DNA from 4 places in the Lysinibacillus sp. EB271-A1-10B genome. Region 1 is predicted to be linked to each of the others. Evidence: riboswitches for the same ligand, from Rfam matches in the RefSeq annotation. Region 1 holds a riboswitch; each other region holds the start of a gene.
The links. A riboswitch is a leader RNA that binds a small molecule or an ion and turns the genes downstream of it on or off. The one in region 1 is predicted to bind thiamine pyrophosphate.
Positions count from the first base shown of each region.

Region 1 (8,313 bases):
AAAAGTCATATCGTCGTTCTAGGTATCCGTATAGTAGCAATATGCTGCTTAGTTTTTGCACTAGCTGGTCCCTATATTTTATTGCCCGTAAAAGAAGAACAAGTATTATTTTTAGTTGACCGTTCTGCTTCAATGAATGGTACAGATGATGAGATGGTCAATTTTATAGCGGAAAGTTTACAGTCGAAAAAAGATGAACAACTTGCCGGAATTTATTCGTTTTCATCGACATTACAAACGGAAGCTATGTTATCGAACTCTTTAAAGGAAGTACCGAAGTTTACAACTATAAAAGCAACAGATCAAACAAATATCGAACAGAGTCTACAGCTCGCTTCAGGTATTGTAGATCCGAAAAAAGCAACGAGGCTTGTGCTCTTAACGGATGGCAATGAAACAAAAGGAAATGCCTTAGAATTTGCATCAAAGTTTAAAGGATCGAATAGTAGTGTTGATGTAGTGACATTTAACAAACCTGTTGCTAAGGATGTATCTCTGAAAAGCTTTGTAACACCACAAGTTGCTTATGCAGGTGAACAGCAGCAGCTAGTCACTGAAATAAATGCAACTGTAGCAGAACGAGGTGAGCTCTTATTATACGAAAATGATCAGCTCATCCATCGTGAGACAGTGGAGCTTGCAGAAGGTTCAAATATTTTTACGTATAAACATACAGCAACGGCTGAAGGGCTTGTAAAATATGAAGCACTCGTGCAGGTCGATCAAGATGCGATTTTAGAAAATAATAAATTAACGAGCGTCACGATGGTGCAAAGTGAACCACATTTACTAATTGTTAATGGCTATGAAACACCATCACCAATCGCAGCAGCACTTGGCAATCAACCCATTTCCTATGATGTGGTAGATGCTAAAAGTTTACCAAATGAGCTTTCTAGTTATTTACAATACAATGCAATCATTTTTGATAATGTGCCAGGCCATTTAGTAGGCGAGGCAAAAATGACTGTCATTGAGCAAGCGGTGAAAAATTTTGGTGTCGGTTTTACAATGGTCGGTGGCGAAAATAGCTTTGGCTTAGGCGGTTATTTTAAAACACCAATTGAAACTTTACTACCTGTTGAAATGGAGATTAAAGGTAAGGAGCAATTACCATCATTAGGGCTAGCAATCGTACTTGACCGTTCTGGAAGTATGTCTGGAGCAAAGCTAGAGCTTGCTAAGGAGGCTGCCGCTCGTTCCGTTGAAATGCTACGAGATGAGGATACGCTTGGGTTTATTGCCTTTGATGACCGACCTTGGGAAATTATTGAGACTGGGCCAGTTGGCAATAAGGAAGAAGCTGTAGATACGATTTTATCTGTAACGCCAGGCGGGGGTACTGAAATATATGGTTCACTTGCTAAAGCCTATGAAAATCTAGCAAATTTAAAGCTGCAGCGTAAGCATATTATTTTATTAACAGATGGACAGTCACAGTCGGGTAACTATGAAGACCTAATTGCACAAGGAAAAGAAAATGGCACGACACTATCAACAGTTGCAATTGGTCAAGATGCAGATGCTAACTTACTTGAAGCACTCAGTGAGATGGGGAGTGGGCGTTTTTACGATGTTGTTGATGAGCAGGCGATTCCCTCTATTTTATCTCGTGAAACTGCTATGATTTCACGCACATATATTGAAGATAACCCATTTTACCCAACGATATTTAATGCATCTGGCTGGAATACGCTATTTACAAATGGGGTACCTAAAATGAATGCTTATATAGGTACGACAGCAAAGCAGGGGGCCACTGTTATCGCAGAAAGTGAGAAGGAAGATCCCGTACTTGCAGAATGGCAATATGGCCTTGGCAAAACTTATGCCTTTACGTCTGATTCGACAGGAAAATGGACGGGAGACTGGGCAAGATGGCAAAATTGGGGTGCATTTTGGCAAACGCTTATTTCAAAAATGCTACCAAGTTATAACGATGTTGCCTACGATGTACGTTTAGAATCAGACGGCTCATTTGTCATTACTGACCCAACAAATGAAGCGGCATTTTTAGATATTGTTGCTGTCAATGAAGCGGGTGAAGAATTTGAAACACAGCTTGAGACAATTTCAGCATCACAAGTTCGAGCAGTCGTACAAGCAGAACCAGGACTCATCTTCTTCCGTATTGCCGATGAAGAACAAGCTATTTACCAGGCTGGCTTAAGTGTACCTTATAGTGCTGAATATGAATTACGTCCGGTGAACGATAAGCTAGTCAAAGAACTAACAAAGCAAACAGGCGGCTCTGTTTTGAAAGAACCGAGCGAAGTATTCCGTGAATTTACTAAAAAAGGAGCGGAACGCCAAAATATCGCAACATGGCTTTTATTAGCAGGGATGCTACTATTCTTCATTGATATTACTATTCGCCGCTTTGGTTGGGGCTTCCTAACAAGACCGAAGGAAAAAGAACAGCGTATAGAGGAAAAACCTATACAGGCAGAGGACACAAATGTTGCCCAGCTATTAAAGGGCATGAAAAAACGACATTAACATAGAAAACGATGGTGCATCGCTTTACAGCAATGAGCCATCGTTTTTTTGTCGTTTGACATATGCTGTCAGGGATTATCGCCCAACATTTACAATTTGTCGATAAACTTTAGCAATTTATCGCCCAACATTTGAATTTTATCGATAAACTTTAGCGATTTAGCACCCAACTTATAATTTTTATCGACATCCACTAACCGCTGATTTATCTTGTAAATAAAGTGTATAAATGTAATAATAGATGATAGTAATAAAATATTACTATCATTACAAAGTGCTATCGATTTGGAGGTTCAAAAATGACCAATATAATGAATTCATTCGGTTTTCTAAGTTTTAAATTAGCGGAGGCTTTAGAGGGAAATCTCGAGCTATATATTAGCGAAAAATTTCACATGAAATCTAGAGAAGTCGGGATCATGATGGCTGTAAAAGACCAAAAGCTTAGCCAAATTCAAATAGGGCAGATTTTAAAGTTAGATAAAAATAGTGTCCGCTTTTTTATCGATGGTCTAGAAGAAAGAAAGTATGTTTATAGAGAAAAAAATCCAGAAAATAGAAGAGAAAATTTAATATGCCTTACGGAACAGGGTGAAAATTTGGCAGAAAAATTAATGAAGACCCTTGTGATTTCTGAGAATGAAGTTTTAAACGTACTCTCATTGGAAGAAAAAGAGCAATTAAAAAACATTATGAAAAAAGTATATGAAAATCGTTCATAGGGATTAAAACCTTATAAATAAAAAAGGAAAGGGTAATAGAGATATGAAGGCAGTAGAGGTTATGAAGGAGTATTTAAGAAGAGCGCAAGTAGAGGGGCACGACTTATCTGACATGTATGCAAATCATGGGGAATTGAAAAATTTTAAAGGTCAAACTTTTAAAGGAAAAAAAGAAATACAGAACTTTTACATGTCATCTATGCCGACAGGCTTTAAATTAACGATCCACAATATTGAAGGCGATGATATAGAAGCTAGAGCTATCATTTCGACTACTTGGGATGGTTTGCCAAACCCAGTGATTTTGGAAGAAAAGTTGATTCTTGAAAATGAAAAAATTAAATCATTTACAATGATCCCGAAATAAAAGGAGAAGGAAGCTATGTCAGTATATCCTAATAAAAATCCTCTTCCTACGCCTGAAAGAGACACGAAATACTGGATTGGCGTAGTATCTCTTAATCATGTACAAAAAGGGGTTAAGGGAGGGTTCGGCCAGTTATGTCATGGCAAAGAAAGACCTTTGAAACGAATGCAAAAAGGAGATTGGATCATTTATTATTCTCCTAAAAAAAGTCTAGATGGTAATGAACCTGTAAGAGCATTTACCGCAATTGGAAGGATAAAGGACGACCGAATATACGAGTTACAAATGGCGGAAAATTTTATTCCTTTCCGAAGAGATATAGACTTTTATAAAGATGCAAAAGCTGTACCAATAAAAAGAATCTTAGATTTTTTAGAATTTGTAGAAGATAAATCGAAATATGGCTATAAATTCAGATTTGGTCATTTTGAAATAAGCAAAAAGGACTTTTTATTAGTTGCTCATGAAATGGGATTACCGTTGAAGTATGGGTGAATTTGGTTGGACAAAAAACGTTACTTTCTTAATTCCCCTTAAGAAAATAACGTTTTTAAATTTGCCTAAATCTTTATTTAAGAAGAGTATTAAGGTTAGTTACAAATACTGTCTTGCGCAAATTGCTAGCAACGACAATGCCTAATACAGCACCAATAGTACTTGAAGTTAAAAAGGCTGGCATGAAAAATAAAGCAGCTACAGAAGTCCCCGTTAATAAATGTGCGTAGGGCACTGCAATGAGTGAGGCAATAATACCTGTCCCAAACATTTCACCGACACCTGCGAGCCATTGTTTGTCGCTGTATTTATAGGCAAGGGCGGCGCATAAAGCACCAATGACACTGCCAGGTATAGCTAATAATGAGCCTGTACCTGTTAAAATACGAATAATAGCTGTGATAAAGGCGATCATAACAGTAGGCACTGGTCCAAGAATAATCGCGCCAATAACATTAATGGCATGCTGTACAGGGTAGGCACGCGCAATTCCTGTCGGTATTGAAACGAAGGTAGAACCTGCTACGGCAATTGCTACTAATAAGGCCATGATTGTTAATTTTCGAATTGACATATTTTCCACTCCTATTTTGTATTTATTGAATTGCTAATAAACCAGAAAAAAGCCGCTCCCTATAAGCATTAGGAAGCGGCCTTGCATTTAAAATAGTAAAAAGCAAGTGTCGCCACTTCCCTCCGCTAGTGTGAACTAGATCAGGTTCAAAGGGTCCGTATATGACAATATGCGTCTCAGCCTTTTAAAGACTCCCCTAGTGGTAATGATTTTAACTCTTAATTTTTCTAATAATAACGTAGTCAAGACAGCCTGTTTCCCTCGATATACAAGGAGTTTAACAGGAGGAATCAATCATAGTTACTAACATTTTAGCACACTCGAAAGAACAGAGCTAGAACTGCCACATACTCAATGGATGGTCTACAAGTGTCGTCACTAAAGAAATAGGGAGGAATCCTTCAAGTGAAGAACTAAAGTTGAAGCGCGATCAATAATTTGTCGCCTTTTTATGTATTGAGTCTCTCCATTCCGTGTGCATGGTCAACAATATTTTTCAGCTTATTACACTCCACTATGCAGTCTTGTTGGAGGAAATGTGTAGGTATATAATGGAATATATACCGCGAAACTAACTAAAGGAAAACCAAAACCATGAATACCAAACAAACCAATACGAATCGTTTAAGACTCATGCCATTTCAAATGACGAGGGATATTTTAAAGGTGTGGAAGTATGCGTACCGTCCTTTTCTTTTATTTGAATTGATATACAAACTGCTAACGATAAGTGTATTTATCCCGTTGTTATCCATAATTTTCAACAAATTACTGGCTGTAGGGGGCTTCGAAGCAGCCGCCAATCATGACCTTCTGCGCTTCTTGTTCAGCAAATATGGCTTACTTAGTGTACTAGTAATGGTGCCAATTGCGATAATGCTCATTTACACAGAGTTCACGGTTCTCTTCTATATTGCGTACTACGGGATTCAGGAGAAGCGCCCACGAATCCGCCCTGTATTGTTCAAGGCAATCTCTAGCTTACCAGGCTTATGGCGCATCGGGGTTTTCGGACTTGCTCTCTATTTATTGCTCCTGTTCCCGCTACTTGATGCCAACATCGGCGGAACACTTTTACCTAATATGACAGTTCCAAACTTTATTACGGGCGAGCTGATGAAGACAACCTTCGGAACTATCGCTCTTGTTATCGTCGGACTGCTCATCTTGGCATTGAACTTAATCTGTATCTATGCTCTGCCGATTATGGTATTGGAAGGCAAGTATCGATTCTGGAACGCCGTTCGCGAGAGCAAGCGATTGTTCTGGCGTAGTAAGTGGTCATTAGTTAGAGCTGTGTTTGAATGGGTAGTAATCTTCCTGTTTCTGTTTATTCTACTTATCTGTTTAATCATCCTAATCGTGCTTCTCCTTCCTAGTGGGGATGGTGAGTCCAGATTAATGACTACCATTGGCGTCATGCTAAGCCTTGGTTTGTATATCGCAACACTAATTATGACTCCAATGTTCATTACCATCATCACCTTGCTCTATGTACGCTATCAAGGCCATGACCATGTGAACATTGATACCGATGGAGTCGATGCTACTGTCTGGAAAGGACGCGATATGCAGCGTTCGCTCATGCGACGTTATCGTTCAATGCTGACTACATTCGGACTGTTCATTCTTATTGTTATAGGCTGGGGAGCAACTGCCCTGTTGACTGATTGGGGAGAAACCAATGAAAAGTTCATCATTATGGCTCATCGGGGCGACACCACTTCAGGCATAGAGAATACAATGGGTGCCTTCGAAGGCGCCATTCGCACAGGTGCTGATTATATCGAGCTCGATATTCTGCAGACGAAAGATGGCAAGCTTGCGGTCATCCATGATGAGAATTTGAGACGATTGTCCGGCAAAAATGTGAATGTTTTTGATCTTTCCCTTGCCGAACTTCAACAAATTTCGCTGCGCGTAGGCAAGTTCCAAGACAATGTCCCATCTCTTGATGAGGTGTTGGAGCGTACGAAAGGTAAAATCAAGCTTAATGTGGAACTCAAAACACATGGACATGAAAAGAATTTTGTCCCTATCTTAGTGGATACGATTCGTAGACATAAGGCAGAACAACAGATTATTCTCCAGAGCTTAGACTATGAGCTCGTAAAGAAAGTGAAGAAGGCCGCACCAGATTTAACAGTCGGGTATGTCATATTCGCTACATTCGCTTCGCTTAATCAGTTCGACGCGGATTTCTTCGTTGTTGAAGAGTCTTTCGCCCGTCCACGATTGATTAGTTCAGCGAAAATAATTGGCAAGCCGATTTATGTTTGGACCGTGAATGATGTGAAGAGCGTTGAACACCTCTATACGTTAGGTGTAGATGGCATCATAACGGACATTGCCGTTGACGCAAAGGAGACCGTTCAAAAGTTACAGAAAGAATAGGGTCAGAAATGAAAATATCATCTGCTCTTTTTTGAATAAAGCATGAACACCCGGTATTTCGCACGAGGCGCTAAATACCGGGTGTTTTGTGTTATCTATAGTTGCACATTATGACTGTCAGTCTGCAACTTCTCAAGTTTTATGTTGGTAACTTCTTATGAATAATCTTTCTCTATACAGCAAGTGAATAAAATTTTCCTATTGTCCAACGAGTTATCTAATCGTTGCGGTCATGCTAGTAAAAATAGTCAATCACTTTTCAGACTATTTTGTATCAGGATGCATAAGGTGAGGGGCTTTTTTCATTGTCCAAATAAGGGCAAGGAAGAAGCATGCCATTAAAATAATAGCCCCGAAAATATAAGGACTGTTCATATTCCAATCGAATAAAATACCTGCTAAAGCTGGACCAATCATATTACCAAGACTCATATACGCATTGTTCAGACCAGCTGCAAAGCCCTGTTCATTTTCAGCAAGCTTGGAAATCAACGTGTTGACTGCTGGACGAATCAATGTCGTAGCTGTAGAGAAGATTGTCGCTACCACTAAAATAAGAGCAAAGCCAGATACGAATAGTATTAAGAATATTGACACGGATGCAATAAATAAATTGACTAACACTACTTTCATTTCGCCGAAGCGATTAAACAGTGGTGTAATCACAAACATTTGAACAACAACACCAAAAGCGCCTCCCACAACTAATATAATGGCGATATCAGTAGGTGTGTAATTAAACTTATCTGTCACAAATAATGATAATGTTGTTTGGAAGTTAGCAATCCCGAATGAGAATACTAGCATGATAATAAGCATGACAAAATAAGGCATTCGGACTGAACGTGCCATTTGCTTTGCAAGATTATCCTGCCTCTGCGTTTTTTGTGCTGTGTTTGGTTTTGCACCAGGCAATAAAAAGAACGATAAAATCGCTGCTAAAATAGCTGCACATCCAGCTGTATAAAATGGGAAATGCAAACTAACTTTTGAAAGGAATCCACCGATACCTGGACCAATCATAAAGCCAAAGGACATTGCTGCTCCTAGCATACCCATACCTTTTCCTCGTTCCTCATACGTTGTGACGTCTGCCACAAAAGCCATAATAGGAGGTGCCACAAATGCAGAACCAAGGCCACCTAAAAAGCGTGCCAAGAAGAGCATCCACACATCTGTAGAAAGCCCGAAACCAATTTGTGCAAGTCCTGTTACGATAAGACCGAAGATAATGAGATTTTTTCGACCGTATTGATCTGAAA
Region 1 is NZ_JBYTDL010000001.1:457,677-465,989, reverse strand. It holds gene AC3WSK_RS02195 (VWA domain-containing protein) at 1-2,499, shown strand, start outside; gene AC3WSK_RS02190 (MarR family winged helix-turn-helix transcriptional regulator) at 2,799-3,221, shown strand; gene AC3WSK_RS02185 (ketosteroid isomerase family protein) at 3,265-3,588, shown strand; gene AC3WSK_RS02180 (EVE domain-containing protein) at 3,604-4,083, shown strand; gene thiW (energy coupling factor transporter S component ThiW) at 4,157-4,657, opposite strand; TPP riboswitch at 4,758-4,865, opposite strand; gene AC3WSK_RS02170 (glycerophosphoryl diester phosphodiesterase membrane domain-containing protein) at 5,252-7,051, shown strand; gene AC3WSK_RS02165 (MFS transporter) at 7,316-8,313, opposite strand, start outside.

Region 2 (8,313 bases), on a different contig from region 1:
GCACGAATGGAGCAGCTACAAGAAAAGCAATTAAAGCTAGAGCAATATTTAGCTGAAAAGACGAAGGAATTGACTAAACAACAAGTAGTTGTGGAAGAGCAGCAAAAACATATTCCAGAAAATCTTACGACGCTACATGCAATGAAACAGGAAATTGCTCATATAGGTTCTCAAAAGGTTGCCTTACAAACTGCGTGGACTATTAGCCAACAAAGTTTGCAAGCTGCCAAGGAAGCAGCAAACAATGCTAGAATGACCGTCGAAATAGCGAAACAGGCTTTTGAGGAGCTAAAGCTGAAAATGGATGAAAAGCGCGAACAATTTTCAGTAAGTATGAAGGAAGCCGGCTTTGAAAGCTATGAAGAATTTGCTACTGGGAAGCGTAGCGTGTTGCAAATAGAAGCTTTACGGAAGGCATGCAGTGATTATGCTATGCAAATCCACACTTTACAGGTGCAAATTACTGAGGGAGCGAAGCACCTTAAAGGACAAGAGAAACAAGATTTAACGGCAATGGAAGAAAAGTTAGAGATGCTTCGTGTAACCTATGAGGAAGCCTTTAAAGTATTGCAGCAGATGGAAGGATTTGCGAAAGCTTGCACAGACTTTATCGAAAAAGTAGAGGAAGCGGAGCTGGAAATACGCTTACTTGAAAAAGAAGCGGGACGAGTAAAGGAACTTTATGCAATGTTAAATGGGCAAAATGTGAAAAAGCTGTCCTTTGAGCGTTATATTCAAATCAATTATTTAGATAAAATTACAGAGGCAGCAAATGTCCGGCTTTATCATTTATCCAACGGTCAATTTGAGCTACGACGTTCAGATCGTTTAGAAAAGCATGCTAAGCAAAGTGGACTTGGGCTAGATGTGTATGATGCCTATACAGACCAATTACGTGATGTAAAAACATTATCAGGGGGAGAAAAGTTTAATGCTTCTTTAAGTCTTGCCCTTGGGATGGCAGATGTCATTCAAAGCTTTCAAGGTAATATCCGTATTGAAACAATGTTTATTGATGAGGGCTTTGGTTCTCTTGATGAAGAGTCATTAAATAAGGCGATTGATACGCTTATTGATTTACAAGATTCTGGACGCATGATTGGCGTCATTTCGCACGTTGCAGAGTTAAAAGCTACAATGCCTGCAGTGTTGCACGTTGAAAAAACAATGAATGGTCACAGTCAAACATATTTTGAAGTGAAATAAAAAAGAGGCGTATTTCCGATGTGTGGAAATACGCCTTTTTATTACTTTTTATTTACGTTAGGATATGTTCCTTTTTTTGCAGCGATTACTTTTTTTACAATTGGAATAACGATTGGTGCTAATTTTACGGCGGTTTTGACAACTTTAGATACTTTCAAAAAATAACAGCTCCTTTTAGTACTCTCTGTTCAAGGTTGAAATGAAACTTATCGGATAACGCGAACTGCTTGAATAATATTCCAAATGACAATTCCGATTGAAACAAGAATGTAAATCAAAAATGAAACTAACCAAATGATAAGAAAAGAACTACTACCTGAATCTGGTTCAAAAGTGTTGAATGATAAAGTTGAGAAAATAAAGACTGCAAAAAATATTATTCCAAATACGACTGGGATTAAATGTGATATTAATGCTCGAAGAGAATGACTCTTTACGTCGTTATCTTTTGAAACAAAGTAAACGACTAATGGCACAATAAAGGGTGCAAAAAAGATACTGAGATAACTAAAGGCAGATAAAATTTTTTGGTTCTCCATAGTTGTACCTCCTTTTTAAATATTTACGCATGAAAAACAGTAAAGTTTCAAAAAAAATTAATGTGGAAGAGGTTGTAATCGTTACAGTGTTTGCGTACAATGAGGTTGTTCAACTAAATTAAGATGTAACGACCACAAGGGGAGCTGATGATGTCAGCTGAGACTGGGCACGTAATGCCTTAACTCTTTGAACCTGTAAGTTAACGCTTGCGTAGGGATGTGGATAGAAACCGACACTTTTACGATGTGAGGCTCTGTCCTGGCATCGTTTTTTTATCTTTATTGATGCTAGATAGGGACATATTTGCCAACTGATTTCTATTCCTGCTCTTGTATCCTACATCGGAACAAAGGAGAGAATAATTATGGACAATAAAAAACTATTAATGCTTGTGGAAATTGCGATATTCGCAGCGATTGGCCTTGTGCTTGATCAGGTTTCCTTTAAAGTATGGGCACAAGGAGGCTCTGTTAGTCTCGTAATGGTGCCAATAATGTTAATAGCATTTCGCTGGGGCCTTATTCCAGGCATGGTAACGGGTTTACTTATTGGTGTTATGCAAACAATGTTTGGTGCCTATATTATACATTGGCTTCAAGGAACACTTGATTATGGTGTTGCCTTTACGGTAGTAGGCTTAGCGGCCGTAGTGCGTGGGCCAGTGCTTGAGGCAGCAAAAGATTTAAACAAAAAGAAAATGGCGCTTTATATTATTGTAGGAACGGTATTAGCGGGCTTTTTACGTTATGCAGCACATACCATTGGAGGCGCTGTATTTTTCGCAGAGTATGCTGGCAATCAAAATGCATGGGTTTATTCAATCATCTATAATGGAACATATATGCTACCAGCAACGATTTTAACAGCGATTGTCGGTGTTTTGTTATTTACGGCAGCACCTCAATTAATGCAACGAAAATCATAATGATTATGCCCTTCACATGAGTGAAGGGTTTTTATTTTTAGGCTGTTAAAGATTGTTGCTATCAAAACATAAAGACAGATTAAATTTAGATACTGTGCAGTAATCAAGTTTCCCTTCCTAAGCAATTTCTCCATAGCTTTCAGTTATGACAAAAATTGCATTATTGAATAATCAATGGTAAAAATAGTTGAATGATGGTATATTATATAAATCTTTTGCCGATTTTACGAAAGGGAGCGCGTTAATGAATAAAACACTTGAAAATTTACAAAAAGAAATTATATTTGAAGCAAAAAAAGGATACCCCATTTTGCTTTCTGGCGCCGTTGTCTTTTTAATTTTCGCCTTTATGCCCTTAGTTTTCCCAATAGAAGCTATACGTTTAATTTGGATATTTGGCTTAGGTGTCATCTTTCCTATTGGGATTGTCATTAGTAAAATTCTGGGTGTTAATTTACTCTCTACTGACAACCCTTTAGGTACTTTAAGTGGAATAGTAGCAGCTCCTCAAGCTTTTTATATACCTGTATTTATAATTGTGTATATGAAAATACCTGAATACCTGCCCTTCACAATTGGCCTACTAGCAGGCTCTCATTTTCTGCCTTACATATGGATTTATAAAAGCAAAGCATATTTATTTGTTACTTTAGGAATCTGTCTTTCTGCTCTAATTTTAGGTGGCTTCTTTGTTGGTCAAGCTTTCACTCTAGTACCTTTAGCAATGTCTATTGTTTATGGAGTTGGTGCTCTTTTAATTCTAAGAGAACTCAAAGTCAGTCATGTTTAAGCACCTATTGTCAGTTGAATAACAGTAAACCACTGAATCTTTTTAAAAAGCATCTGAATAAAGGTGCTTTTTGTCTTTTCTAATGCTGCAACTGTGAAATAGTTAGATTCAGTTAGCGGAAAATAAAAAAGCAGAGTTAAGCGAAGCGCCAGCAACAAAGCGCCCAGCCGGAACGGAAATCAATCTCACGTTATGGAGATAAGCCTGTTTTCAGCACTTTATAATTTAAGATGGCATATAATATTTAAAGCGTTTAGCGTTTTAAGCATAGAAAGTTATGTTATATTAAATAGTAGATATTAGATGAAAGGGACGTTAAAAATGATTGTAAAAACGCAAGAAGAAATTGAAGCCTTTAAAAAAATCGGCCGTATTTGTGCTGAAATTCGTGAAGCAATGAAGGCTGCTACAAAACCAGGTGTAACAACACTAGAACTAGATGAAATTGCAGGCCGTATGTTTGCTGAGGCCGGAGCAGTTTCTGGACCTAAAGGGGAGTATGATTTCCCAGGATACACATGTATTAGTGTTAATGAGGAAGTCGCACATGGTATTCCAGGTGAACGTGTGATTAAAGAAGGAGATATCGTCAATATAGATGTATCTGGTTCATTAAACGGCTATTTTGCTGATACAGGCATTTCATTTGTAGTTGGTGAAGGTTATGAGGATAAAGAAAAGTTGTGTCGCGTAGCCAAAAGTGCTTTTGATCGTGCGATGACAAAAGTAAAAGCTGGATCAAAATTAAACCAAATCGGAAAAGCTGTTGAGCGTGAAGCATATGCTAATGATTTAACAGTGATTATGAACCTAACAGGACATGGTTTAGGTCGTTCTTTACATGATGAGCCAAACCATATTTTAAACTATTATGATGCATGGGATTCTACAATTATGAAAGAGGGTATGGTTCTTGCAGTTGAGCCATTTATCTCAGCGAAAGCGGAGCATATTGTGGAGTCTGGTGATGGCTGGACATTCGTTACGCCAGACAAATCATTAGTTGCTCAAATCGAGCATTCAATTATCGTTACAAAAGACAAACCAATTATTTTAACTTCACTTGATGAACAATAAAAAAGCTAAAATCCTGCTACCAATTTATTTTTGGTGGGCAGGATTTTTTTTAATAAATAATATACCGACAAGTAGCACCCCACATAAAAACAAGGCTGCCGTTGACACAAGTAGCTCATCAAAACCATTATGTAATACGACCCCTATATAGGACCAGATAAATACACTTGGATAGATAATATCAAAATAATGGAATCGAATATGTAGTGCTATTGCAACCCCAAGTGTCAGTAAAATAACTGCCCACAATGGATCACTAAGTCCAAAACCATTCCATTGGTAGGATGTTAGCGTGAAGCTTACATTTGTCATCAGGCTGAATGTAACCCATGCGAAGTAAATCGAGAAGGGTAAACGACCTGTAAGTGAGTTATTGCTGAAAGGGTACGTTTTGTACAACTTTGATAAATACAGTACTAAAATAAACGTACTGACGATTGACATGATAAATAATTCGTGATGCCAAACAACAATTGCTAGCGCCTGCATGATACATATGCTACTAAAGAGAACAGTCTGTTTAATAGATGTCTTTTTTAGATTCATGACTAACCAATAACCAAGTAACATGTAAACCACAATCCAAATCACATAACTAACATTAAAAGGTGCAAATATTACTGGAAAACGATTTGAAATCTCTAAGGAAGATTGACCGTTTATTTTCATGAAATAGGATGAAAAGGTTAGGATAAGTGAGACAATGTAAGTGATTGTCATCAAAAAAAATCGAGGCATGTTTTCCTCTCCCTTCGTGTTAAATTGTATAGGGAAAAGACAAATAAGTATAGGACTGTAACGTACTATTTTCATTATAACGGAAATTTCCAACAATGTATCGTGTTGTTTCGCTAAAATTATCTACAATTTACCATTTAAATAGGCGTTCATATATTTCTTTAGTACAATGGAAGTATACAAATGTAAGGAGTGAAGTTTTAATGACTCAAAATTTAAATGATCTAGATCTAACAGTTAATCTAGATAAGAAAATGTATAAAAAGAAATTAAAAGTACTCCAGTATGAAATGTTAAATGCTCAACAGTTTTTATTAAACAATAAAATAGGGTTAATTTTAGTATTTGAAGGTATGGATGCCGCTGGTAAGGGGGGCGCTATTAAGCGTCTAATTGAACGTGTTGATCCACGTGGTTATGTCGTACACCCGATTTCAGCGCCTCAGCCCCATGAACTACGCTACAATTATTTACAACGCTTTTGGAGAAAGCTGCCACAGCATGGACAAATCGCAATTTTTGATCGCTCTTGGTATGGTCGTGTATTAGTTGAGCGTATTGAAGGATTTGCAACAAATGAAGAGTGGTCTCGTGCATACGGAGAAATGAATAATTTTGAAAAGATTTTAACGGCAGGAGATTATATTGTCATTAAGTTTTGGCTTCAAGTATCAGATGAGGAGCAACTTAAACGTTTTAAAGAACGTGAGCAGGATCCATATAAGTCTTGGAAGCTAACAGATGAAGACTGGCGAAATCGTGAAAAAACACCACTGTATGTAGAGGCTGCAAATGAAATGTTTGAGAAGACTGATAAGAAAAATGCTCCATGGGTTCTAATATCAGGAGACGATAAAAAGTATGCTCGTGTACAGGTACTGCAAGAGACACTAGCACATATCGAACGTGAAGCAAAAAAACGTGGCCTTCATTTAACGAATGTCTTAGACAAAACGCATTTAGAAGATGCTGAATCGTCTAGCCTTGAATTGCTAGAAGAGAAGCCTAAAAAACAAAAACAAAAAGTGAAATAATGTTATTGATGCTGTAACAACAAGACGAGATGTTTTAGTTGTAGCAGCATCTTTTTTTACATACAATAAAATAAAACTTCAATTCGGTGGGTGTTTACCCACAAATTGTTAGTGAGCATAATAGTCAGCTAATCGTCGACTATGTTGATTGAAAATCAATTTAAAACAGGGAACGACAGTTATTGACCTTTAAAGTGAGATACAGTGAAACTTCAGGCTATTAGGGTTAGATCCATTGAAAATTGAATGCAGGCTTTAAACAATTATCGGAAGGTTAGTGTGGAGAAATGGTGCTTAAAATTTGGAGACTATTGAGGAAAAAGGGTGAAAATGTGGTATCAATTCAGGGGGATAAATGCTACATTCGCACATTTTACGAAAAAGATGCACAAAGTTTAACTGATCTCGTAAGCCGCAATAAATATTTTTGGTCTACATACGAACCGTTACAACGACCTGAATATTATACAATTAATGCTCAATATAAAAAAATTCAAGAAAGCTTATACTTAATGGACTCAAAGAGGGAGTTTACTTTCGGTATTTTTGAGCCGGGTACAAATAATCTAATAGGACATATTGCTCTTTATGCAGTAAAACGTTTACCGTATTCCAGTGCATTTGTTGGCTATGCGATGGATGAAATTTATGTGGGGAAAGGGATCGTAACAGAAGCGGTTAATATGGTTGTGCAATTTGCGTTCGAGCAAGTAGGCTTACATCGTGTAGAGGCTTATGTTTCAACACAAAATAATCCTTCTATCCGTGTTTTAGAAAAGTCTGGGTTTCAGCAAGAAGGCCTCTTGAGAAAGCTGCTGTACATTAATGGCAAATGGGTGGATCATTACATGTATGCACGTTTAGAGAACGAATAAAAAGAAGCGTCTAACTTTCAAGTCATGAAGGATAGACGCTTCTTATCTTTACTATTGTTTGCTACCGTCTATGATTAAGTCAAGGCGACCTGTATTTGGATCAACTACTAATCCATGAACGGGCACATCTTTCACCATTAACGGGTGATTGCGAATTGTATCTACGCTTTTCTTAACACTTGTTGCTACGTCGCCAAAGCCACGTAAAAACTCTTTTAAATCAAGACCTGAATTTTCTACCGTTTTGATAGTTTCAGGGTTAATTCCTCTAGCAACCATTTTACTTAGCATTGCTTCTGGGTCAACTGCGCTCATACCGCAGTCGTAATGTCCAACAACATACACTTCATCTGCTTGTAGTTCATAAACAGCTACAAGTAAACTACGCATAATTGCACCAAAAGGGTGACTAACTAATGCCCCAGCACTTTTAACGATTTTTACATCGCCATTACGTAAATTCATAGCTTTAGGTAACAGCTCTACAAGTCGAGTATCCATACACGATAACACAACGATGCGTTTATCAGGATACTTTGTTGTAATAAAAGGCTCATACTTTTTTTCTTGAACGAAATCTTCATTAAATTTAAGAATATCTTGTAACATTGTCATGAAAGATTGCTCCCTTCCCTACAGAAATATTTTAGAGCAAAATGATCAATATGCAAATAATAATGACAATATTCACGCAATTTTTTTAAGAAAAAAAGAAGTTTAGTAATCTTTTAGCGAAATGAAATAAGTAAAAAAATAAAAAACAGCTACGTTATGTAGCTGTTTTTTATAGATAGATTAGAATTTTTCACTTGGTTTTGGATCTATAGTTACTGAAGACTTAGTATCTAAACCAACTTGTAGGTAGTGGATGAAGAATCCCGTAGAAATTAGTAAAACGGCTGAAAAGCCTAGTACAGTCGTAATGAACATAATAAAAGCTCCTCTCTACTGAAATAATCTACAATAATATCTAAAGTAATTATACAATAGGTTGCTAGGAAAATCTAAGGAGAATTTATGACATCCATAAGATACCTAGTCTGGACTAAGATTAGTAGGTATAAAATACTTAAAATGCCTAGTTTTTATTACAAAGAACAGATTCTTTTTTCCCTATCCGCAGTAATG
Region 2 is NZ_JBYTDL010000016.1:72,743-81,055, forward strand. It holds gene AC3WSK_RS18470 (AAA family ATPase) at 1-1,206, shown strand, start outside; gene AC3WSK_RS18475 (hypothetical protein) at 1,248-1,364, opposite strand; gene AC3WSK_RS18480 (magnetosome magnetite crystal formation protein family) at 1,413-1,745, opposite strand; TPP riboswitch at 1,873-1,980, shown strand; gene thiT (energy-coupled thiamine transporter ThiT) at 2,111-2,671, shown strand; gene AC3WSK_RS18490 (DUF7010 family protein) at 2,916-3,461, shown strand; gene map (type I methionyl aminopeptidase) at 3,783-4,538, shown strand; gene AC3WSK_RS18500 (TspO-related membrane protein) at 4,563-5,276, opposite strand; gene AC3WSK_RS18505 (polyphosphate kinase 2 family protein) at 5,480-6,310, shown strand; gene AC3WSK_RS18510 (GNAT family N-acetyltransferase) at 6,598-7,185, shown strand; gene AC3WSK_RS18515 (beta-class carbonic anhydrase) at 7,237-7,800, opposite strand; gene AC3WSK_RS18520 (hypothetical protein) at 7,981-8,115, opposite strand.
Region 2: linked by a shared signal. The riboswitch ahead of thiT (energy-coupled thiamine transporter ThiT) and the one ahead of thiW (energy coupling factor transporter S component ThiW) in region 1 are both predicted to bind thiamine pyrophosphate.

Region 3 (8,313 bases), on a different contig from region 1:
TGTCCATTTTTCAGTTACTGAAATGTCATATCCATAAACAGATACTGCAACGTATGGAGGTGAAGCTACTAAATTACTAAGCTCCGTTTTATTTAAAACAGGTAATGTCACAGAGGCTTTTTTATCATCCACCTGCACTTTGTTAATGAGATGCCCTGAATTTAATGCCACCTTTGCCCCCTGTTTGACAACCACTTGCTCAATTGTACCTTTTCCGTAAAGGGTGAAATCTTTCTCAACATCGATAGTTAGTTTATCAACATTGGCCGTTACTTCAAATGCAGTAACTTTACCAACTATGTCGACTTTCGAAATAGTTTTGTCAGAAGTCACACTCACTTTAGTGCGTTTTAGGTTAATGTTTGGAGATTTAATATCTTTTAGAGAAACATTTAACCAATTATTATTTTTAGTCAATAAAGGTCTAAAAGTAATTGTATCCCCAATAGCAACGTCATCAATTGTAATGGCCTTCTTCACACGATTAGTTACAATAAGCTCATCTTCAATAGTGACATTTTGAACTTTTACATAATCCGCATTTACAGTTAGGCTTCCAGCAATTTGCGCGTCGCCGCCATCAAGATCTAACGCTTTATTTTTTGTTCCACCTTTAGTTAGTGTTAGTGAAGTAATACTTGTAATTTCACCGTTCTTTACGACAATAGTTGCTTCAGCATTCGCCAATGCAGCATTATTGGATGTGTTTAAGAGGGGCTTCAATGACTTACTGATTTTAAATTGGCCATTGGATGTACGTACTTTATCATTAGCGATGCTGGTAATAGTAACATTTTGTCCCTTTGTTTTGGCTGCAGCTACTTGCCCGTCGATTTGAACTGAGTGGTTTAAAGATACATCATTAGAAGTGGCATTCGCAGTTGATACAGGCACAATTAAGGTTGCTGTAATAGCGGTAGCCATAAAAGTAGAAAATACTTTATTCTTCATCTTTGTCGCTCCAATCATTGTATTTAATGGATAATATATCATACATTTCTTAAGTTTAGTGCGCGAATGGGTTATTTTACTATATTAATTTAATGAAATAATAGGCCTTTTTTCTTCTATTATTTTAATAACTCGTAGTTTGAAAGGGTAAATCATCCTTCCAAGAGCTCTTTGCTATTGTTTGAACATGATGAAAAAGACAGGATGAGTGAACGCTGAAGTACATTGACCGAGTTTACAAACAGCACTACTATAGGAGAGGAAAGGGGGACAACACTATGGTGTATCTCGGTATGATTTTCTTTCAAATTGTCGCTCCGATTTTAGTGCTTCTAGTACTTGGCGCAGTTTTACAAAGGAAATTTCGATTTAATTTAAAGGCGCTATCTCAACTTATTACATATTGCTTTATGCCAGCAGCTGTTTTTGTGAATTTATATGAAACGAGTATAGAATTGTCTGTGCTTGGGGAAGTTGCGCTTTTTATTCTACTCTTTATCGGAAGCCAAATGGTCCTTAGTCACTTTCTAGCAAAGGGGCTCGGTTTAGTAAAAACAGAGGCTGCGGTGTTTAAAAATAGCGTTGTCCTCATTAATTCAGGCAACTATGGTATTCCAGTTGCCCAAATGATTTTTGTGACTCAGCCGATTGGGGTAGCGATTCAAGTTATTCTCGTTATATTTCAAAATATGACGACGTATACTTACGGCTTGTACAATTTAATTTCTTCAACAAAATCAGGCATGTCAATTTTGAAAGATTTCCTCAAAATGCCTATTATTCATGCACTTATTATCGGCGTTACTATGAACTATTTTAATATCCCTATTCCACAGTTCGTAAAAATTCCGATAGACCATGTGGCAGATGGCTTTATCGCTGTGGCATTAATAACTTTAGGGGCACAGCTATCCCAACTTGAAATAAAATCTATGTTTAATAAGATGGTATACATTAGTTGTTTTACACGATTAATCATAGGGCCTGCCGTTGCATTGCTTATCATTTTTGCGCTTGGTCTTGACGGTGTCGTGGCACAATCACTTTTTATAGCTAGTTCGTTCCCGACATCGCGAAATAGTTCCAGTCTGGCATTAGAATATGACGTAGAATCGGCAACTGCTGCACAAACAGTTTTATTTTCAACGATTGTGAGCTGTATTACAGTGACAATTGTAATTTATGTAGCGGAGTTGTTGTTTACCTAACAGTTGGGTGTCATATAGTATAAAAGATAAGGTGGAAAGCTTTTCAGGAGTTAGGGGCTCTTTTTCTGAATTAAAAGCTAGTGATTTATATTTGTTAAAACAAGATATAAGTTGATTGGAGTGGAGGCTGGGCGACTCCTTGGGGATTAGCGTCACAGATGAGACCCTGCAGCGAAGCGAAGCGGCTCATCGGACGCCCCTAGGAAAGCGCCCAGCCAGAACGAAAATCAACCGCACGTTATGGTGATAATCCAAAAATAATCAAATGAAGCTTCCATCTATTAGCAATATCTGCTACACTAGCATCAAACTTAATAGTATTAACTAGGGGAGTCTGATGAGTCAGGCTGAGAGGGAAACGCATAGAGGTTTCTTGACCCTTTGGACCTGATCTGGCTCATACCAGCGTGGGAAAGTTAACCATTATTGCACACTATGTTATTTGCAATAACTATACCTTTACATTCTTAGCCGGATCCAAAAATTTTTTGGATTCGGCTTTCGTTTTGTTGGGGTGAGCTAGATTCGGTCCTTGTATAAATGTAAAAGGGAGCGAAGTAGTTTATGACAACAGTTAGCGAAAAGAATATTACGATTATGTCAAATTTTGAAGGAAGTAAAAAAGTTTACGTAGAAGGTTCTCGATCAGATATTTTAGTGCCAATGCGTGAGATTGCTTTAAGTCCGACGACAGGAAGCTTTGGTGAGGAAGAAAATGCACCAGTGCGTGTTTATGATACGAGTGGCCCGTACACTGATCCTGCACATAAGGTGGACATTACGAAAGGATTGCCAGCTTTACGTAGTGCATGGATCAAAGAACGAGGTGACGTTGAAGAATACGAAGGTCGTACAATCAAGCCAGAAGATAATGGATTTCGCAAAGCTGATGATCCACGGATGAATGAAAATGTTTTTCCGGATTTATCTAGAAAGCCTTTACGTGCGAAGAAAGGTAAAAATGTAACGCAGCTTCACTATGCACGAAAGGGAATTATTACTCCAGAAATGGAATTTGTAGCGATTCGCGAAAATATGGATCCTGAGTTCGTGCGCTCAGAGATCGCGGCGGGGCGTGCAATTATGCCATCTAATATTAATCACCCTGAGGCAGAGCCGATGATTATTGGACGCAACTTCCATGTGAAAATTAACGCCAATATTGGAAATTCAGCGGTGACATCCTCTATTGCAGAAGAAGTAGAAAAAATGACGTGGGCTACACGCTGGGGTGCTGATAACATCATGGATTTATCCACGGGTAAACATATTCATACGACGCGTGAATGGATTATCCGTAATGCCGCAGTGCCAGTAGGGACGGTGCCGATTTATCAAGCGCTCGAAAAAGTAAATGGTGTGGCAGAGGATTTAACGTGGGAAGTGTATCGTGATACGTTAATCGAACAGGCAGAGCAAGGTGTAGATTACTTCACGATTCATGCAGGCGTATTGCTACGCTATGTGCCATTAACGGCTAATCGTGTAACTGGCATAGTGTCTCGGGGAGGCTCGATTATGGCACAATGGTGTTTATATCACCACCAAGAGAGCTTCTTATATACTCATTTTGAAGAAATCTGTGAAATTATGAAAACCTATGATGTTGCTTTCTCTTTAGGTGATGGTTTACGTCCTGGTTCTATAGCAGATGCAAATGATGAGGCTCAATTTGCGGAGCTGGAAACGCTAGGGGAATTAACACAAATTGCCTGGGAGCATGATGTACAGGTGATGGTAGAAGGACCGGGGCATGTGCCGATGCATCTTATTAAAGAAAACATGGACAAGCAGTTAGAGGTGTGTAAGGAAGCTCCTTTCTATACGTTAGGGCCGCTAACGACAGATATTGCTCCAGGCTATGACCATATTACATCAGCCATTGGAGCCGCGATGATTGGTTGGTATGGTACGGCAATGCTATGTTATGTAACGCCTAAAGAACATCTTGGCTTACCAAATCGTGATGATGTTCGTGTAGGGGTTATTACGTACAAAATTGCTGCACATGCGGCTGATTTAGCTAAAGGGCACCCGGGGGCACAGCAACGTGATGATGCACTATCAAAGGCGCGCTTTGAATTCCGCTGGCGCGATCAATTCAACCTTTCGCTAGATCCAGAGCGTGCAGTCGAATATCATGATGAAACATTGCCAGCAGAAGGAGCAAAAACGGCGCATTTCTGTTCAATGTGTGGACCTAAGTTTTGTAGTATGAAAATCTCACAGGATATTCGTACTTATGCAAAAGAAAAAGACTTAAATACAACTGAAGCAATCCATAAAGGTATGCAGGAGAAGGCGAAAGAATTTAAAAAGGCAGGCAGTCAAATCTATCAATAATTATTAGAGTGGGCTTGTGTCTATCAATATAGGCACAAGCCTTATTTTTGTTCATCATCAAAAGTAATGGATGACCTACGCATCAACCACTCATTATGTGATGATCCCACATTTAAGATAAAAAAACTCCATGTGAGGTTGCCCTTCACATGGAGTAAAAAGTTGGATTTGGATATCAATAATAGTTGGAATATGTGGAGAATTAAACGTTAGTTGGTTGTTTTACGTATGGATTTGAAAGATCCATACCTTCTAATGAAAGACCCATAGCTTTTGCTACACCTTCACCATATGCTGGGTCAGCTAAATAACAGTGAAGAATATGACGACGTTTGATGAATTCTTCAACTGATGCCATATCATTAGCCGTATTTTCGAATAGACGTTGTTGCTCTTCGGCAGTCATTAGGTTGAATAATTTACCTGGCTGCTCAAAGTAGTTGTTATCATCTTCACGGAAGTCATGGATACCAGCATTACCGTCAATACGTAATTCAGGCTCTTTATAGTCTAAATTATGTTCCCATTCACCATAGCTATTTGGTTCATAGCCTAAAGTTGAACCAAGGTTGCCATCGAAGCGCATAGCACCATCGCGGTGGAATGAACGGAATGGACATTTTGGTGCGTTTACAGGAAGCATGTAATGGTTTACACCTAAACGGTAGCGTTGTGCATCTGCATAAGCAAAGATACGAGCCTGTAACATTTTATCTGGAGAGAAGCTAATACCAGGGACAATGTTAGATGGTGCAAATGCAGCTTGCTCAACTTCAGCAAAGTAGTTGTCCGAGTTTTTGTTTAACTCAAATTCACCTACAGGAATTAATGGGAAGTCTTTTTTATACCATACCTTTGTTAAGTCAAATGGGTTATATGGTAATTCGCGAGCTTGTTCCTCTGTCATTACTTGAATAGACATTTTCCATTTAGGGAAATCGCCATTTTCAATTGCCCCATATAGGTCGCGTTGTGAAGATTCGCGGTCGTTACTAATTACTTCAGCAGCCTCAGCGCCAGTTAAGTTTTTAATGCCTTGCTCTGTACTGAAGTGGAATTTAACCCATACGCGCTCATTTTCTGCATTAATAAAACTATAAGTGTGAGAACCGAAACCATGCATATTGCGGTAACCTGACGGAATACCACGATCAGACATAACGATTGTTACTTGGTGAAGTGCCTCTGGTAATGAAGTCCAGAAATCCCAGTTTGAATTCGCGTTCTTCATATTTGTACGTGGATCACGTTTTACCACGTGGTTTAAGTCTGTAAAGTGTAAAGGATCACGGAAGAAGAATACAGGTGTGTTGTTACCAACTAAATCCCAGTTACCTTCTTCAGTATAGAACTTAAGTGCAAAGCCACGAATATCGCGCTCAGCATCCGCTGCACCACGTTCACCCGCAACTGTTGAGAAGCGTGCAAACATTTCTGTTTTCTTCCCAACTTCTGAGAAGATTTTTGCTTTTGTATATTTAGTAATATCATGCGTTACAGTGAAAGTACCGAATGCACCTGAACCTTTAGCGTGCATACGACGTTCAGGAATAACTTCACGGTTGAAGTTTGCTAATTTTTCAACTAGCCATACATCCTGAAGTAATAGAGGGCCACGAGGACCTGCTGACATTGAATCGTGGTTGCTTACTACTGGAGCGCCACCTGCTGTTGTAAAACGACGGCTACGATCATTTTGGTTTGTCATATTAGTTTACCTCCTGAAGAAAAAATTGTGAGTCAAACTCTTCATCAATAACTATAACAAATATAAACTAGAATTGCTAGTAAATTATAATTATTATCGTTAAAGAATGTTTATATTAAAATACAAACTATAAATATATGCTAGATTAAAAGCGTTTATGAATAGCTTTTTCCACAAAACTAGCTTTTTGAAACATTTTCGAGAATTATTAAAGTTGAGTTGTGAAGAAGGGATAGGTCGAAATTAAAAGGCTTTAAAGTAAATTCTTTTTTATTGAAAACGGAAAATGATAATTGAAAAAATGTGTTTTAGGGTTATGGTAAGTATTAGTTGATGACAGTGAAGGCTGGGAGACTTCCTAAGATTAGCTATAGAGGAACGAAGGCTAAAAACCGTCACCTTCTATGAGAGCGCCTTCGTGACCAGCATCCACTGCACTTTCGCGTTGAAAGCATATTGGCCTCTCGTGCACGGTTGGAAATTAAATTCGGGTATGCCTTTTCACGTTTTCCGATAACGATTAGGCGTAATGCCGATGTGCTGTTTAAAAATTTTAATGAAGTAATTCGAATCTTCAAAACCGTTTAAATAGGCAATTTCACTAATAGCAAAATCAGTTTCTACTAACATTTTTGTGGCATTATGAATTCGTACCTGCTGCAAGTAGCGTTTAAGTGGCAAGCCTTGCTTCTTTGAAAAGATCGTACTTAAATAATTGGGACTAATCCCTAATTTATGAGCAACGTAAGGTAAAGATAACCCGCTTTCCTGAAACTGTTGGTCGATAATTTCTATGGCCAGTTCTACATAGTCAGCTCGTTTCTCCATTCTTGCCTCGCGGGCCAATTCAATCAGTTTTTGTGTAAATGATATGATGCCATTTTGAATGGTATAAAATATAGGATGCTCAATAATTAAATGAAAAAGCTGACGATAATTTTGCTCAATTGCAGCTTTCTCGTGTAATTTATACTTCAGCATAAAGCGTCGAATTTGTGCTAAAACACTTGTTAGATGAATACGTAAGTCATCCTGCTCGTAATAAATTCCTTCATTAAATAGTCGATATAAAAATGCTTTAACAGCTTCAATATTCCCGTCCTCTAAACTACTTATTAATAATTGTTGCTCTTCGGGTGTTAGTAAAGGATCGAAGGGCTGTGTCTTCAACTGCTTACTCGTATAAAAAATATGCCCATAGCCTTCGTAGAAACTTTGACGAAGTGCACGCTTCGTTAACGTATACATATTCTTCATTGTTGTAGGTTCTCCATCGTAAATACCGATATTTAAAGAGCTATTACTTGTCAATCGCCATTCCTTGATTAGTGTACGAACATCTTTCTCTATATCATTTGTTTGGAATAAGCAAACGATTCTCTCTGATAAAGGATAAATCCTCATACTAGAATAAATAGGAGTTTGCTGAAGCCAGTTGTATAGTTTGTTAAACATGTCGGAATGCTCAGGCTCAATCATGGTGAAATGTATATTTGTCTCTAGCGTACTAGTTTTACTATCTAAAAATAGTTGATCGTAAAAAGATTCATCTGTAGCTTCTTGATACACTGCCTCTGCCTTTGGTGTCCGAAGGGAAATAGCGGTGAGCTTTTGCTTTAATACTTCTAAATCAATTGGTTTAACGAAGAGATGTGCGACCTGTAAATCGATTGCTTTTAATGCATTTTTAAACAATGGCTCTGTCGTCATCGCTAAAATAGTTCCTGAATGTTTTTGTAAAACGCGATAAAGTGCTGTTAAACGATTATTCGAGAATAGGTCAATATTTAGTAGTATCACCTCAGGCTCGAATTGCTGGATACTTTGAAGTGCCTCATTAATAGTTGTACTTATTTCGATGGTTACATCGCCAGGGAAATATGTATGTAAAAACCAACGAATACCTGAAAGGTCAGCGGAGTCTCTATCAATTAATAACAATTTCATACATACGAACCCACCTTAAAAATATCTAGTTTCGTAAAAAAATACGATTATATTATTAAAATATCAAAAAATCTGAAATAATTCATGTATTCTCTTTTAAAATTCCCTATTTTCTGAAAAAAGTAGTTAGTACAATGTAGATAGAGTAATTGTTAT
Region 3 is NZ_JBYTDL010000019.1:74,418-82,730, forward strand. It holds gene AC3WSK_RS19945 (S-layer protein) at 1-951, opposite strand, end outside; gene AC3WSK_RS19950 (AEC family transporter) at 1,230-2,159, shown strand; TPP riboswitch at 2,476-2,590, shown strand; gene thiC (phosphomethylpyrimidine synthase ThiC) at 2,724-4,502, shown strand; gene AC3WSK_RS19960 (catalase) at 4,705-6,210, opposite strand; gene AC3WSK_RS19965 (helix-turn-helix domain-containing protein) at 6,712-8,157, opposite strand.
Region 3: linked by a shared signal. The riboswitch ahead of thiC (phosphomethylpyrimidine synthase ThiC) and the one ahead of thiW (energy coupling factor transporter S component ThiW) in region 1 are both predicted to bind thiamine pyrophosphate.

Region 4 (8,313 bases), on a different contig from region 1:
TGAGCTACCTGATATTCGTTGGAAGGATCTTGGTCAGCATATTTCAAGTATTGTGCCAACCGGAGAAGATGAATCTATTATTGCTGTATATGGTTTTGAGACATTCGAACAGGCCAATACGTATATTTTAACGGCTACGAAAGATGGACAAATTAAACGCTCATCTGTAGCAGATTATGCTGTAACACGCTATTCGAAGCCGATAAAAACGATGAATGTCAAGTCAGGCGATGAAATGATTTTTGCAAGTATTGTGACGGACGAGGTAGAACTAATGTTAACGACAGATACTGCCTATGCAATTCGTTTCCCAATCGAGGAATTACCAGTAACAGGTGTGAAAACAGGTGGCGTCAAAGGGATTGCACTGAAAGACGGAGAAGCATTAGTCGGCATCAATGTTTTACCGCCAGATGAAACGTCCTATGTGGCAATTGTTACGCAACGCGGTGCTGTGAAGAAAATGAATGTAGCCGAAGTAGAAATGACTAGCCGTGCAAAACGCGGCTTAAAAGTATTAACAGAGTTAAAATCGAACCCGCATCGAATCGTGGCTGTCGTAAAAGTAACAAATGAGGATCAGCTAACGATCGAGACGGAAAAAGGCGTTCAAGAAATCCTTGACGTACAAGCATTAACTCGAGCAGATCGACATTCCAATGGCTCCTTTAAAGTAGATATTGCTACAGACGGTGCCATTTCACATGTCTTCACGGTCAAAAAAGAAGAGAAATAAAATTGATTTTCTAGCCCAGCTCCTTGTGAGAGCTGGGCTTTTTTATGTAAATTGAAACTAATCAGCTTTGTGCTTTGGCTAACTTATTCAATCTAAAGATGGGAGAATTGTAGAGTGATAATAAATTGATTTATTTTTAGGCTGTTTTCTAAAAGATTGTTGCAGATAAAACATAAAAACAGAGTTAATCTACAAAATGTGTAGAATCAACTCTGTTTTATGTTTGATATTTTGCAAATGGAATATTTAACTGAAGTACCCGTTAGCCATCCATGTAGCGCAAAAACCAGCGCCACACCACAGAAAATGAAAGATGGTTAAGTTCTTTCATGGGAGTTTAAGTGCGTTATTTCACAAACTATTTTACTCGTTGAAACATCGGATGACCTTCTATAAATTGAAATAAACCTCATAATTGTATCATCCTTTTATAAAAACGTTTGATAATTTTTGTGATCCTTGCTAATTAAAGCGCGCTTATAATTGAATATTTTTTTAGTATTTTGCCCAAGGATATGCTTAGGTAATTTTCTTTTTAAGAATTGTTATAATTAAAGTCATAATTCCATTAAGAGCAAATATTCCTACCAAACAATAGATTAATAATGATATGTCCGGTGCGAAGAACCTAATACTTTTCCATGGGGTACCTATAACATAAACAAATAGTGGGATCAATCCCACAGCTAGGAGGAGTGAAATGATTCCAACAGTGAACGGTAATTTTTTGTTTAGAACCTTATTTCTTCTAAGTCTGAAGAAATGGATAATCGTAAAAATAGCTAAGAGTAATGTAACTCCCAGTATACTCAATTGGATACTATAGCTTTGTACAGGCAATTCATCTGGTCCTTTTCCGTTCAGGATGGATCGAATTCCATTCATTATATGAGAAACTTGAGCATCTTCTATAAAATTATATTTATTGGTTAAAAGTACTGCTGCAATATTTTCTTCAGGTATAAAAAACATTTGCGATCTAAAATCAGATGTTGCTCCTCCATGGAAAGGGAAATGTTCTGTTTTAGAAAAATGCCAACCGTAACCGTATGTTTTACCTTCTTCTGGAGAAGTTTTTAATAACTCAAGGTTTTGTTCTGATAATAAGTCTCCGCCCTCTAACATAAATTTTAAAAATTTCGCTATATCATTTGAACTTGACGCAATATAGCCATAAGGTGCTCCTGCATGATCATAAAATCCATCACTTACAACTGGTCTACCAAACCATGACTCAAAACCAGGTATGTATCCTTTTTCTACCGCACTTTCATAATCAGCAGCGGAATTTTCCATACCAAGCGGGGTGAAAATATTCATATTCAAAAACTCTGAAAAGGTTTGGTTCGAAACATTTTCAATAATTGCCCCTAAGAGTAAATAGTTAGCAGAGTTATATTCATAAACCTCACCAGGCTCGTGAGATAACGCTACACCACTAAGTCCTTTTATAGCTTGATTGATCGCCCCCTCTTTCGGCCAATCCTTGTCCGTCACTTTAAGGCCGTCAGGTTCACTAATACCACTTGTTTGTTCTAATAGATGCAAAACTGTAATTTGTTTTGAACTGTCCGTTTGATAGGTAAACGATGGAATATAGGACTGTATCGGTTCATCCAGCCTTATTTTGTCATCTTCCACTAACATCATAATAGCCAGAGATGTAATTGGTTTGCTTAAAGAACCGATAAGAAACGGTGTGTTTGCTGTTACATTTGAACCATCACTTAAAATACCCCATTGATTTTGATAAATCGTTTCCCTGTTTTCTAATATCGCCAATGATGCGCCGGGAATATTATACATATCTAAAGACTCTTCCATAAACTTTGTTATTTTTTGTTTAGTATCTTCCGTTTTAGCAGAAGCAGAAAAAGGGGTTAGTAGGAGTAGAAAGCTCCATAAAAAAATGATTGCTTTTTTCATTGTTTTTCTCCTCACATGAACAATCAAAGTTAAATTAAACTCTAATTGTTTCTTTTTTCTCTAATAAGTCAATTAACAATTTATACGTTTGATCAAGGTCAAATTCATCGAAATTTTTGTAGGGCTAGTTCATCGAAGCAAGCCAATAAAATACCGGCAAAGGCATCGGTTTCTTTGGCCGCAACGTTTAGGTTCTTTAGGGGATTAGAAAGACTTTCTCTATTTAGCTTCACAGTATTTGTTGCTTCTCTTAATTAGAAACAGGTACTTTTCTATCATCCCTTTCACTAACTTTAGCGTATAGCGTTTTTGTTATTATGTAGTACAAAAATGTACCAGTTAATCCTAGAATAAGGAGCAACCCGCTCATATATATAGGGGGAATCCACTGTCCAACGATGATCAATAACGAAGCTATAATCATTGCTCCATAGGTAGTTAAGCTATTAAAAGCCATATAGGTGCTACGAGCGTTAGAAGGGGCAAGTTCTCCTATCATCGCCTGTTTAATGGGCACAAACATCAGCTCACCAATTGTTCCAATAAACATGGCAATAAAAAGAATCAATACGCTATTTGAAGAAGCAAAGATACTAAAACATATAGAAAAGATCAACATACCTGTAACAAGAGTCCAGCGATCACTGCATTTTTTTAACAAGAATAATACAGCACTTGAGAGGAGAACTACAAGAATAGTATTCTCTGTTCGAAGAAAACCAAGCATTTTTGTGCCATCTACAATGAAATCTATTCCAAACAAAGAAGCTGAATGTTGAGGTATATCTTTTTCGAGACGAATCCCAATATAGTTTGATAAAGACTGTTCCAAGGTAAAGATCAAGATTGCTCCTAAAATATAAAACATAAATAGCTTATCTTTTAAAACGGTTGAATAAGTTTGAAACATTTCTACGGATGAAGATTTTTTCTTATGATGAGAAGACTTAGGTGAAGGCTCTGGTGAATAAGTTTCTGTGATGAAAAATACAGTCATAAAAACAGATAACAAAGTGACTAGTGAGATCCCAATAAATAATTCAAATAAGTAGTTTTTAAAAAGAAATGCCCCAACGATTCCACCAATTGCAGTTGATAAATTCCCTAACCAGTAGCTAATTGTAAATACGAGCTTTCTCGATTCAGAATTAGTAACATCAATCATCATAGCTTGTGCAGCTGGCTGAAACATGCCTCCACAAAACATATTAATGATGAAGAATGCTGCAGAAGTATAAGGAAGGTTAAACCAAGGGGAATTACAAAGTGCTATAAACAGATACGAAAGTAATAGTCCAATCTCAGAATAAATCATTATTTTTTTTCGCCCAATTTTATCTGAAATATGCCCTCCGATAAACCCTCCAAGGACCCCACTAATGACAATTATTATAAGAATAATAGCCGTTTTAGTAGCTCCGATATTTTGAGTAAAATAAATAGCCAGAAAAGGGATAACAGCCATAGAAATAAGACCGCCTAGAAATTGCATGACTAGGCGAAGTTTGATGTTGGGATGGATATCTCTCAATTTCATATAATCACTCCTATTTAATACTATATTGTCTACAGGTCCTGGCTGGGCAAAGGGGGAGAAGGCTTAGTTATTTTTGATAGGCCCAAATAATCTTAGAGCTTGTCTCGATATATCCTTCCGCATCACGTTTGTATATTCATCAATAAATGTTAAACGCATTCCGTTTAAGATGGATAAGTACGATTCAGCAATTAATGAAGGTGATTCTTCATAAAAGTAACCAAGCCTTTGACCTTCTTCAATAACCGGATAAATACTGTTTATAAATACTTTTACGAAATCATCTAGTTCTTTAAAAAGTTTTGGGAAACGATCAGGTCTTGCAAGAACCTGCTGAATGAGACGTAAGTATTCACTTTTCATTGAAAAAAGTTGTACATGACAATCTATCATTTCCTTCACAACTTCAAGAGGCTCACCTTTAAAGTGTTCTCCTATTTCAATAAAATAAGGTTTGATTTCCTTCAATGGCTCCAAAATAGCTGATTCATAAAGCGCTTCTTTTGAATCAAAATACGTAAATACGGTACCAAAACTAACACCAGCTTCTTTTGATATGTCGGCAACTTTTGTCTCCGCAAAACCAGTATCACTGTATAATTTAATGGCAGCGTTTAAGATAGTAGATCTTTTTCTTTTCTTTTTCTCATCATTAGTAAGTTTAGTTTCCATTTTAGATACTCCTTCCAAAATAAATGATTGATTGGTCAATCAAATTCTATTGTAATATGTTTCCATTGTCAATGTGTTTAAAGAATTTTTTGAATTTTATACCTAGTTATAACAGAAATACCTCAATGAAGGGCCATAGCAGTTAGATGATTAGAAATGAGGCAGCTTAATAATAATTCATCACTATCTGTAAACAGACCCTTGTCATTTCCGGATTGATATGGGTATAATAATCATCGAAAAGTTCATATGGAAAGAATGTAGGGGGGCTGGTAGTTGCCAGCTGAGATTGTGTCCGATAGACGCTGACCCTTTGAACCTGATTTGGCTCGTACCAGCGTAGGGAACATCTATTCAAAAAAGAAAATTTTTGATACTGATTGTAAAACGTCTGGGAGGAATCCTAGGCGTTTTTTATGTTTTCAGACTTTTGTTTCCCTCTGGTAAAGACATTCATTTATGAACACTTTCACACTACTTACTTGGAGGATTCAGCATGAAAAAATGGTTATTGGTCCTAATGGTTGCACTTTTTACATTAGTGGGCTGTAGCGAAAAAGAGGCTAAAAAGGATGCTAAAGGATTAACAAAAGTATCGGTAGTTCTTGATTGGACACCGAACACAAATCATACAGGTTTATATGTAGCTGAAAAACTTGGCTACTTTAAGGAACAAGGTTTAGATGTTGATATTTTATTACCTGGCGAAACGGGTGCAGATCAGCTTGTAGCATCAGGAAAGGCTCAGTTTGGCGTAAGCTATCAGGAAGGAATTACACAGGCGCGTGTGCAGGATGTACCATTAGTATCGATTGCAGCGATTATACAACATAATACTTCGGGTTTCGCATCTACCGCATCAAAAGGCATTACGTCACCAAAGGATTTTGAAGGGAAAACTTACGGTGGCTGGGGTGCACCGCTTGAAAAGGCTGTACTACAATCACTTATGCAAACAAAAAATGCGGATATTAATAAGTTAGATATCGTCAATGCAGGCGATTTAGATTTCTTCACTATGATGAAAAAAGATATTGATTTTGCGTGGATTTATTATGCATGGACAGGTATTGAAGCAGAACTTCGCGGCGAAAAGCTGAACATGCTTTATTTAACAGATTATAGTGAGCAATTAGATTATTACACACCTGTGCTTGCTACAAATGAAAAAATGATTCAGGATAATCCTGAGACGGTAAAAGCTTTTGTCGCTGCTGCAGCAAAGGGCTATGAATATGTAATAAAACACCCTAATGAGGCAGCTGATAGTTTACTAGAAGCGGTACCTGATTTAGATAAGAACCTTGTGCATAAAAGTCAGGAATGGCTAGCAGATAAGTATCAAGACGACGCTGCACAATGGGGCGAGCAAAAATTAGCTGTCTGGGAAAACTACGCGAAATGGATGGCCGATAACAAAGTTTTAGAGGGCGAATTTAACGCAAAACAAGCATTTACAAACGACTTTTTACCGAAAAAGGAGACAAAGTAATATGGCAAACTCTTTAATAAGTGTACAAATTATCCCGAAAACTGAAACATATGAAGATGTGATCCCGTTTGTCGATGCAGCGATTGCAGTGATCGACACTTCAGGGGTGAAATATGAAGTTCATCCATTAGAAACGACAATGGAAGGCGAGCTTACGACTTTGCTGCAAATTATTGAAAAAATGAATGCCAAGATGATCGAGCTTGGCGCAATCAATGTCATTACGCAAGTGAAAATTTTATATCAGCCATCCGGTATTACAATGGATACGCTAACGGAGAAATACAAGGGATGAAGCAGGCTGTTAAACAAGGAAGGACGATAATTTTTATCGCCTTCCTCTTATTCATATGGGAACTAATTGTCCGTTTTGCTGATATTCCACATTGGCTTTTGCCTGCACCGAGTGCCATTTTGAAAGAGGGCTTTCAATCGTATGAGATGTTTGTGCCGCATGCTTTAGCTACGATCCAATTAGCACTTCTTGGTCTTGCTATCGGGATATTATGTGGGCTAACAGTTGCGGTGCTATTACATCGTTTTACGTTTATAAGGGAGCTATTTTATCCTATTCTCATTATGTCGCAAAATGTCCCGGTACTTGTCCTAGCACCATTATTAATCATTTGGTTTGGCTTCGGTTTATTGCCAAAGCTCATTATTATTTGTCTCGTGTGCTTTTTCCCTATTGTTATTTCGGCAATGGACGGCTTTCGTCAAACTTCGCCTGAGCTAAAGCATTATTTTGAGATGATCGGTGCAACGAAAGCCCAAACCTTTTGGAAGTTAGAATGGCCTTATGCGTATCCAGCAATTTTTTCAGGCATAAAGATTGCTGCTACCTATAGCGTTATGGGGGCTGTTATTGCGGAATGGTTAGGAGCGAAAATGGGGATTGGCGTTTATATGACATTGGCACAATCTTCATTTCGAACGGATCGTGTATTTGTAGCGATTTTTGCCATCGTATTTTTAAGTTTATTATTATTTAGTGCTATTCGATTACTAGAAAAACTTGTTGTGAAGGGGAGAGGAAACTATGCTAAGCATTCAAAACATTGATAAATCCTTTGATTCCCTTCCAGTTATCCGTAATTTATCTTTTGAGGTGAAGGACGGGGAATTTGTGGCGATTATCGGTCCGTCTGGCAGTGGGAAAAGTACACTTTTTCAATTAATTGGTGGTGTTTCTTCTATTGATAAAGGTGCTATTTTATTAAACGGCACAGATATCCAGAAAAAAAGAGGAACGATTGGCTATATGCCTCAGCAGCCATGTTTATTACCGTGGCGGACGATCATAGAAAACGTCACGATGGTTGAGGAGCTCCATGGAAAACCTAATGTCAACGTTGCGAAGGAATGGTTACATAAAGTGGGGCTCGCAGCATTTGTAAATGCATTTCCTAATGAACTGTCGGGTGGTATGCAACAACGGGTATCGTTTATTCGTGCAATTGTCAGTAATAAACCTATTTTATGTTTAGATGAACCATTTTCTGCACTGGATGAGTTTACAAGGCTTGAAATGCAGGCGTGGCTATTATCGATTTGGGAGAAATATAGAAAATCTATATTGTTCGTTACACATAATATTGAGGAAGCTCTGTTTTTAGCTGATCGTATTATTGTACTCACAAAACGACCAGCGACGATGAAAAAGGAAATAATCGTACCTTTTGCAAGGCCACGACAAGAAGAAATCCGCCATTCCGCTTCATTTACGGCGTTGAAGCAACAATTATTCTCGTATTTAAAAGAAGAAAAGGATGAGGCGAATGTTGATTGATGCACATATTCATTTAGATCAGTATAAAAAAAACGACATACCTCCTTTGCTAGAAGAAGCGGAACATGTCATTGCCGTAAGCATGAATCTACCGTCATGTGAAAAGACGTTGAAGCTGTCGAAAGCCTATTCTAAAGTAAAGGCGGCGTTTGGCTTTCATC
Region 4 is NZ_JBYTDL010000003.1:366,200-374,512, reverse strand. It holds gene parC (DNA topoisomerase IV subunit A) at 1-736, shown strand, start outside; gene AC3WSK_RS07065 (serine hydrolase domain-containing protein) at 1,256-2,662, opposite strand; gene AC3WSK_RS07060 (MFS transporter) at 2,913-4,199, opposite strand; gene AC3WSK_RS07055 (TetR/AcrR family transcriptional regulator) at 4,263-4,871, opposite strand; TPP riboswitch at 5,124-5,234, shown strand; gene AC3WSK_RS07050 (ABC transporter substrate-binding protein) at 5,368-6,363, shown strand; gene AC3WSK_RS07045 (thiamine-binding protein) at 6,365-6,658, shown strand; gene AC3WSK_RS07040 (ABC transporter permease) at 6,655-7,425, shown strand; gene AC3WSK_RS07035 (ABC transporter ATP-binding protein) at 7,403-8,152, shown strand; gene AC3WSK_RS07030 (TatD family hydrolase) at 8,142-8,313, shown strand, end outside.
Region 4: linked by a shared signal. The riboswitch ahead of AC3WSK_RS07050 (ABC transporter substrate-binding protein) and the one ahead of thiW (energy coupling factor transporter S component ThiW) in region 1 are both predicted to bind thiamine pyrophosphate.